2 linked regions of the Pseudovibrio sp. Tun.PSC04-5.I4 genome follow. The protein of the gene in region 1 interacts with the protein of each later gene in a pairwise test. Links are inferred from orthologs where the notes say so. Each region holds a gene or a part of one and is shown in the gene's direction. Other genes may lie near its edges. The genes, in order: BLS62_RS06580 and BLS62_RS00405.

What was found.
Region 2: the proteins of BLS62_RS06580 (region 1) and BLS62_RS00405 interact in binary tests that used the Escherichia coli proteins (3 or more experiments, as listed by UniProt). The link is inferred for Pseudovibrio sp. Tun.PSC04-5.I4 from one-to-one orthologs.

What each region holds. Positions count from the first base shown.
Region 1 is NZ_FNLB01000006.1:337,095-340,712, reverse strand. What follows is about bases 317-3,611. They hold BLS62_RS06580 (bifunctional acetate--CoA ligase family protein/GNAT family N-acetyltransferase), read left to right. Parts: upstream 317-693; coding sequence 694-3,411; downstream 3,412-3,611. Other genes in these bases: BLS62_RS06575 (thiamine pyrophosphate-binding protein), read right to left, coding at 3,451-3,611; BLS62_RS06585 (universal stress protein), read left to right, coding at 317-481. In the rest of the region: more of BLS62_RS06585, read left to right, coding at 1-316; more of BLS62_RS06575, read right to left, coding at 3,612-3,618. UniProt on the Escherichia coli protein: Catalyzes the acetyl-CoA-dependent acetylation of lysine residues of a large number of target proteins. Acetylates RNase R in exponential phase cells and RNase II.
Region 2 is NZ_FNLB01000001.1:82,818-86,076, reverse strand. Bases 137-3,072 are described here. They hold BLS62_RS00405 (DeoR/GlpR family DNA-binding transcription regulator), read left to right. Parts: upstream 137-1,179; coding sequence 1,180-1,965; downstream 1,966-3,072. Other genes in these bases: rhaS (rhamnose ABC transporter substrate-binding protein), read left to right, coding at 2,021-3,019; BLS62_RS30920 (hypothetical protein), read right to left, coding at 822-986; BLS62_RS00415 (hypothetical protein), read left to right, coding at 137-551. Outside these bases: more of BLS62_RS00415, read left to right, coding at 66-136; BLS62_RS00395 (sugar ABC transporter ATP-binding protein), read left to right, coding at 3,209-3,259. UniProt on the Escherichia coli protein: Represses ulaG and the ulaABCDEF operon. Two ulaR binding sites have been identified in each promoter.

The sequences.
Region 1 (3,618 bases):
CAATCCAGAAGCACCAGAGCCAATGCGCGAAATGCTGATTGAAGGTCTGCTGTTCGAATCCGGTGTTCCGACCCTGATTGTGCCGTTTATCTCCAAAGGTGATTTCAAGCCTAGCAAAGTTGTTGTGGCATGGGATGGCAGTGCAACAGCAGCACGCGCAGTGCATGCAGCCCTTCCAATTCTGGAAATGGCTGACCACGTCACCATCTTGATCATTAACAAAGGTCTTCCACTTGAAGGGGAGCCGGGATCAGATATTGCGACCTATCTCGCTCGTCATGATCTGGAAATCAATGTTGATGTGATCAACAATCCGCCAATTAGTGTGGGTGATGCACTTCTGAACTACGTTTCAGAAAACGGCACTGACCTGCTGGTTATGGGTGGTTACGGCCACAGCCGAATCCGTGAATACCTCATTGGTGGGGCGACACGCGACATTCTGCATTCCATGACTATCCCAGTCTTGATGGCTCACTAAACTGTTTCAGGAGGCTCATCATGAGTCTCCTAAATCCTTGCCTATATGAAATGGAGAGAGGAGTTGCCTTGCTGTCGCACCTCTCTTCTATTTTGGGTCCCTATCTCATCTTTTATAGTTGTGTATGCTATTTGTCGGGTGAGATCTGATGCCCAATTGAAAGCTCATCAGACTACCCCTAAAAGTTTGTAGAGTTTGACGGGAATTGCGCTATGACGATCTGCAATTTAGAGGGATTGACCTCTCCACGGTCCATCGCCATTGTTGGCCCGAACAGCAAGCAGGAGATGATCCTGCAGCGGCTGATTGACAGTTTGATTTCCTCCCAATTTGCGGGACATAAAACGTTAATTGGCCTTCCTGAAACTTCTGCCGACGGCTTCCAAAATCTATCGAAAATCCCGGATGTGGAAGGACGGGCAGATCTGGCCATCTTGCTTGGGGATCACACAACAGCACCAGATGTGATCCGGCAACTGGGCGAACAAGGCACGCGGGCCGTCGTTATACCTGCAAGTGGTTTTGACAGCTGGCGTGATGAACATCTCGATGCCCTGTTAAAAGCGGCTCATCCTTTCAATATCCGCATTCTCGGGCCGGGAAGTCTCGGCATCGCGTCCCCACATTCGAAACTCTCCACCCTGCTCACTCAAGAGCAGGCGTTGAAGGGTGAGCTGGCGTTGATCTCGCGTTCTGGCACCATTTTCAACACCACATTGTCATGGGCGAAAGCCAATTCCATCGGCTTTTCCGGTGTTGTTTCCCTTGGCCGCCGTTTGGATGTGGATGTTTCAGATTTGTTGGACTGGTACGCGCAGGATTACAAAACCAAAGCGATCCTTGTGCATCTTGAGACAATTGCGAACCCGCGCAAATTTCTCTCTGCTGCTCGTGCTGCTGCCCGAACCAAGCCAGTCATCGTCATCCGTAGCGGGTCGAGTCGTGACCAGCATATATCGGGCACAACGCACTCCAGCCGATTGGCCACACGTGATTCCGTCTATGATGCTGCCTTGCAACGCGCGGGTGTGCTTCGTGTTTATGATCTGGACGAGATGTTTGAAGCCGCGGAAACTATTACACGCGTTGCTCCATCCGCCGGTCGTCGTCTTTCCATCATCGCAAATGGGCGCAGTCTTGCAACTCTTGCCGCCGATAGATTGACAAAAGTTGGTGGCAGGCTTGCACCTATCAGTGATGAGACCAAAGCAAAGCTGGGTAAGCTCACGCGGACTGATGCAGTTGCAGACAACCCTCTTGTGCTTTCGGAATCGGCGAGCCCTGAGGAGTTTAAAGAGGGAATTGATGCGCTGCTGAGAGACCCTAATTCTGACGGCGTGCTTGCTATTGCAGCTCCAACAGCCTTTGTGGATTTTGCCGAGGTAGCGAAAGCCATCGCGGATGCAGCAAAAGATGACCGTAAACGGCTTGGCAAACATCAGGCGTTTATTGCAACGTTAGCGGGTGGCTCTAACACCCCACGTCACTTCCTTGATGAAGCGCGTGTGCCTTGCTATCCGAGTCCCTCCGGCTCCATCCGATCCTTCATGCATCTTGTTCGCTACAAGGAAGCAAGGGATCAATTATCAGCCGTTCCAGACAGTTTGCCAAGTGATTACAAACCAAACCTTCGCCTTGCGAAAGAGACGATCCGCAGTGCTTTGGCTGAAGGCCAGAAATGGCTCACGCCGTTACAAACCAGAGATTTATTACAAGCCTACTTGATCAATCAGGTTGAGCTGCATCTGGTCAAAACCGTTGATGAAGCGGCACGGGTCGCAACCTATCTTTTCAAAAAACACGCCCAATTGGTTTTGAAACTGAGCAGCCCGGACCTCACCTTCAAATCCGACGTAGGCGGTGTGCATCTGGGTGTTGATAGTGTGGAAGGCGTGCGAGCGACTTTCGAGAAGATGCTCAAGAACGTGACCCAATCTTACCCGAATGCCGCCATTACTGGTGTTGAAATCCAACCCATGGTTTCCCGCCGGTTTGGATTAGAAACCTATGCCGGTCTTGCTGATGATCCTGTCTTCGGCCCGGTTGTGGTGTTTGGGAAAGGAGGTACTTCTGTTGAGGTTGTTGGTGACCGCGCTATTGATCTTGTCCCCATCGATCTGAACCTTGCCAGAGCGATGGTTTCCCGGACCAGCACTTCCAAACTTCTCAAAGGGTTCCGTAATCGCCCTTCCGCCGATATCTCTGCGGTGGAGCATTTGCTTGTGAAGCTCTCGCAGATCGCTGTTGATTTTCCAGAGGTACGTGAGCTTGATCTCAATCCTGTTGTTGCAGATGAGAAAGGCATTGTTGTGCTGGATGCACGGGTTGCAATTAGCCCGCCAGAAAAACGGCCCGGGCGCCAAGGTGCCTCGCGTCTCTCAATCGTCCCCTACCCTATTGAGTGGGAACACACTCATAAACTGAAAGACGGGAAAACGGTTTTGATCCGGCCAATCCGGCCTGAAGATCAAGGCACCTTGCGTAAGTTTTTTGAGAAGGTTTCCATCGAGGATTTGCGCCTGCGATTCTTTGCACCAGTCAAAGAGTTTTCACATACGTTCCTTGCTCGTCTTGTGCAGCTGGATTATGCGCGGGCGATGGCGTTTGCGGCAATTGATCCTGAAAATGGCGAGATCCTTGGCGTTGTCCGCTTGCATGCCAACCCGGACCATACCGAGGGCGAGTATGCCGTTATGGTTCAGTCTAACCTGAAGGGTATCGGCCTTGGCTGGATCCTGATGAAACTCATCATTCGCTACGCAAAAGTGGATGGTATTCAGTGGATTAAGGGTGAAGTTCTGCGAGAAAACACAACCATGCTGGATATGTGCCGCAGCCTCGGGTTCCGCGTCAAACGCTCCCCAGACGACGATGCATTGGCAGATGTTGTGCTAGATGTAACGGCACTGGACAGAGAGGCGGTGAGCTAAAATGCATTGTATTTTATAGCAAATACAATGCATTCTTTATCAGCTGGAAGCCATCGAGGCTTCACGGATTTCGCTCAATGAGCGGATCGGTGTGATTGCTTCTGGATCCAGATGTAGATGCAACAGAGCCGGTTTTCCGCTGGCTTTTGCAGCTTCGAAGGCCGGACCAAACTCATCAGCTTTTTTCACTGTATTCGTATGGAAGCC
Region 2 (3,259 bases), on another replicon or contig:
GATACTCATATTTAAATTACTGGCCGAGTGAAGCAACCGCCAGATGCACAAAAGAGGCGCTACCCATGGATGTTGGGGCAAATGATGTTTACCTAGAACGCCAACCAGAAAGACTGGTTTTGGAGGGGTATCGCCGTTGGTCATCCGGTTTTGAGACAGGTTCCATCACGCCCTGGGAGATGGCTTGGGAACTCTACAGCGAAGTGCTCGGTCTTCAAAATGCCGGAGTAGTGCTTGCCAGCCTATCTCAATACGTGCGCACACTGAAGCGCTGCGCAGCATGTCCGCTTCGCTCTTACCCTTACGATTCTCAGCATCTTTGTGTCGAAGAATGTTTGACCATGGGTCTAATCGCTGGCTTGCAGCACGGTGTCGATACAGTGGACCTCTGTCTGCAGCACATCACTTGCCCACAAAGATGCGAAGAAGTTGAACAAGCTGCCGCAAATTTCGCTGAAACGCTCAAGTCCCTCGGGCAGGTCATGCTGCCCGTCCCATCCCACGTTCTGGCAGACATCCTGAAAAAAAGTTCAGGCGGAAGCATGCATTAGTGTCGAAATAAGCAGCGCTTATCTGCTTGAGATACGCGTTAATAGCTCCGAACAACAAACTTGTAATCATGGCCGGCAAGAATAGGTTCTGTACTCCCGCTTCACGTCGCCTTTAAGTGAATGCGTAGATCCATAAATGACTGCACAGGAAAGCACTCAGAAAATCTTCTTACGCGAATAGCAACAAGCCTTGATGGAAGCCCTCGGATGGCCGCTATTGGCCCGTTCGTCCAAAGAGCAAATTTTTGCTCGCTCTGCTCAGCATGTTCTTTAATTGTCCTGAATTTTGGCCACTTTTGCAGCTTGGGGTCTGTTAGGCCATACAGTGACATCACTATGCTTACGCGGGCTCTCATTGTAGTCATGCCAGTTCGTCCCGTGGTAGAGCACTTTGGGGATATTGTCACGGCACTCAGCATTAAACTTATGCGGCATTAAACTGCTCAATTTAACCCAAAAAGTTAATCTTGTAAGCTGAGCTGCCCGAATTATTCAACACGTCTCACAAGATCCCTCCTCGTATGAATGGAACGTTTATGATAAAATTTTGACTGAATATGACTGAAATTGAATTAATATGATTGACTCCGCAAGGAAATGACACGACTATGGATCTATAGGAGCGCACATGCACGAGAAAGAAAGACATCGTTTCATAGTGGAGGCTACAAGAGCGGGTCCCGTTGTAACCGTTCAAAGCCTTGTTGGCCGACTTGGCGCATCAGAAGCGACAATTAGGCGTGACATTTCCAAACTATGTTCGGATGGGAAGATTAACCGGGTACATGGTGGTGTGGAAGCAATGAACGCTGATGCGGTGCTTCCATTGGAAACCGGCTTGTTTAATGAAAGCGTTATTGAAAACGTTGCTGAGAAAAAGGCCATTGCGCGGGAAGCGGCGCGGCTGTGCGATGACGGCGACTCCATCATAATAAACGGCGGTTCTACCACCTCTTATATGGCGCACTATCTGCGTCACAGTAACCTACGGGTGCTCTCAAATTCATTTCCGATAGCGGAATTTCTTATTAAAGAAACAACAAACACCGTCATTATTGTGGGTGGTGTGGTTTACCGAGATCAGGGTCTCATTCTGTCACCTTTTGAAAGCGATGTAATTCGTAATTTCTCCGCCCGGCGCATGTTTATCGGCGCTAAGGGTGTTGGACCCCTCGGGGTGATGGAATCTGACCCTCTCATTATTCAGGAAGAGCGCCGGCTCATGGAACGCGCAGAGGATACTATCCTGTGTGTCGACAGTTCCAAATTCCTGAAACGCTCCAGTATGGTGCAATGCGCGTTGGAGCAGATTAACACCGTCATCACAGATGAGAAGGTGAGTGATCAGGCAGCTCGGCTTGTGGAGGAAGCCGGGGTGAGACTGATAACTGTAGTGATCCATGAGGATCACTGACACCTGACAGATGTGTAGAAAATTCAGGTACTAGACATACAATTGGGAGTGTTAAATGTCTAAGTTAAACAAGTTTTTGGTCACGGCAATAACCGGTGTAGCCATGCTCAGCGCCTCCGGCGCTTATGCAGAGACAATACGCGTCGGTCTTGTCGCAAAAGTGCTCGGAAACGGCTTCTTTGAAGCAGCAAACCGGGGGGCTCAGGAAGCCGCGGCCGAACTTGGCGATCTGGAAATTATCTATACCGGGCCTACAGATACAACAGCCGTCGGTCAAATCAACGTCATCAATGCTCTTATTGCGCAACGTGTTGATGCCATTGCAATTTCCGCGAATGATACAGATGCACTGGTTCCAGCCCTGAAACGCGCCATGAAGCGTGGCATCAAGGTTGTTAGCTGGGATTCTGGAGTTGCTGTTGACGGACGTGACGTTCATTTGAACCCATCCTCAAATGATCTCATCGGCTGGATGAATGTGAAGCTTGCAAGCGATGCCATGAAAGACGGCAAAGGCAAGTTTGCAATCCTTTCCGCAACAACAACATCCACCAACCAGAATATCTGGATTGAGGAGATGAAAAAGGTACTGCCGCAATACCCTGGGATGGAGTTGCTGACCATCGCTTATGGCGATGATCTTGCGGAAAAAAGTTACCGCGAAGCAAAAGGCCTTATCCGCAGCTACAAAGATTTGAATGTGATTGTTTCACCGAGCTCAGTCGGCATTGTTGCAGCAGCTCAAGCTGTTGCTGATGAAGGCAAAATTGGCGAAATCTTTGTTACCGGTCTGGGCTTGCCCTCCGAAATGGCTGGTCACGTAAAATCTGGCGCATCTCAAAGCTTTGCAATCTGGAACCCAATCGATCTGGGCTACTCAACTGCATACATCGCCTACAATTTGGTAAAAGGGACTGCGAAAGCGGAACCAGGTGCCGAAATCTCAATCGGCCGTGTTGGCAAAATCAAGTTGGATGGAACCCGCGCCGCTGGCATGTCTGACCCATTCATCTACGATGCTTCTAATGTGGAAGAGTTCGCGAAAATCTTCTGATCCTTCGCACCATCGGGCGGGTGTTCACCTGCCCGATCTCCTTCAAAATAAAAAAGAAAGTATCGATCGATGTCGATAAATAAGGATGTTGGTGCACCCTCTGCAAATAGCGGGTTGCAGGCAGCCATCGGCGAAGTGCGGTCTAATGCCAGCACCGATAACCGGGGCCAAGCCGATTGTGTTTTAGAGATGCGCGGTATTTCCAAAACGTTTCCGGGGGTCAAAGCACTCGATGATGTG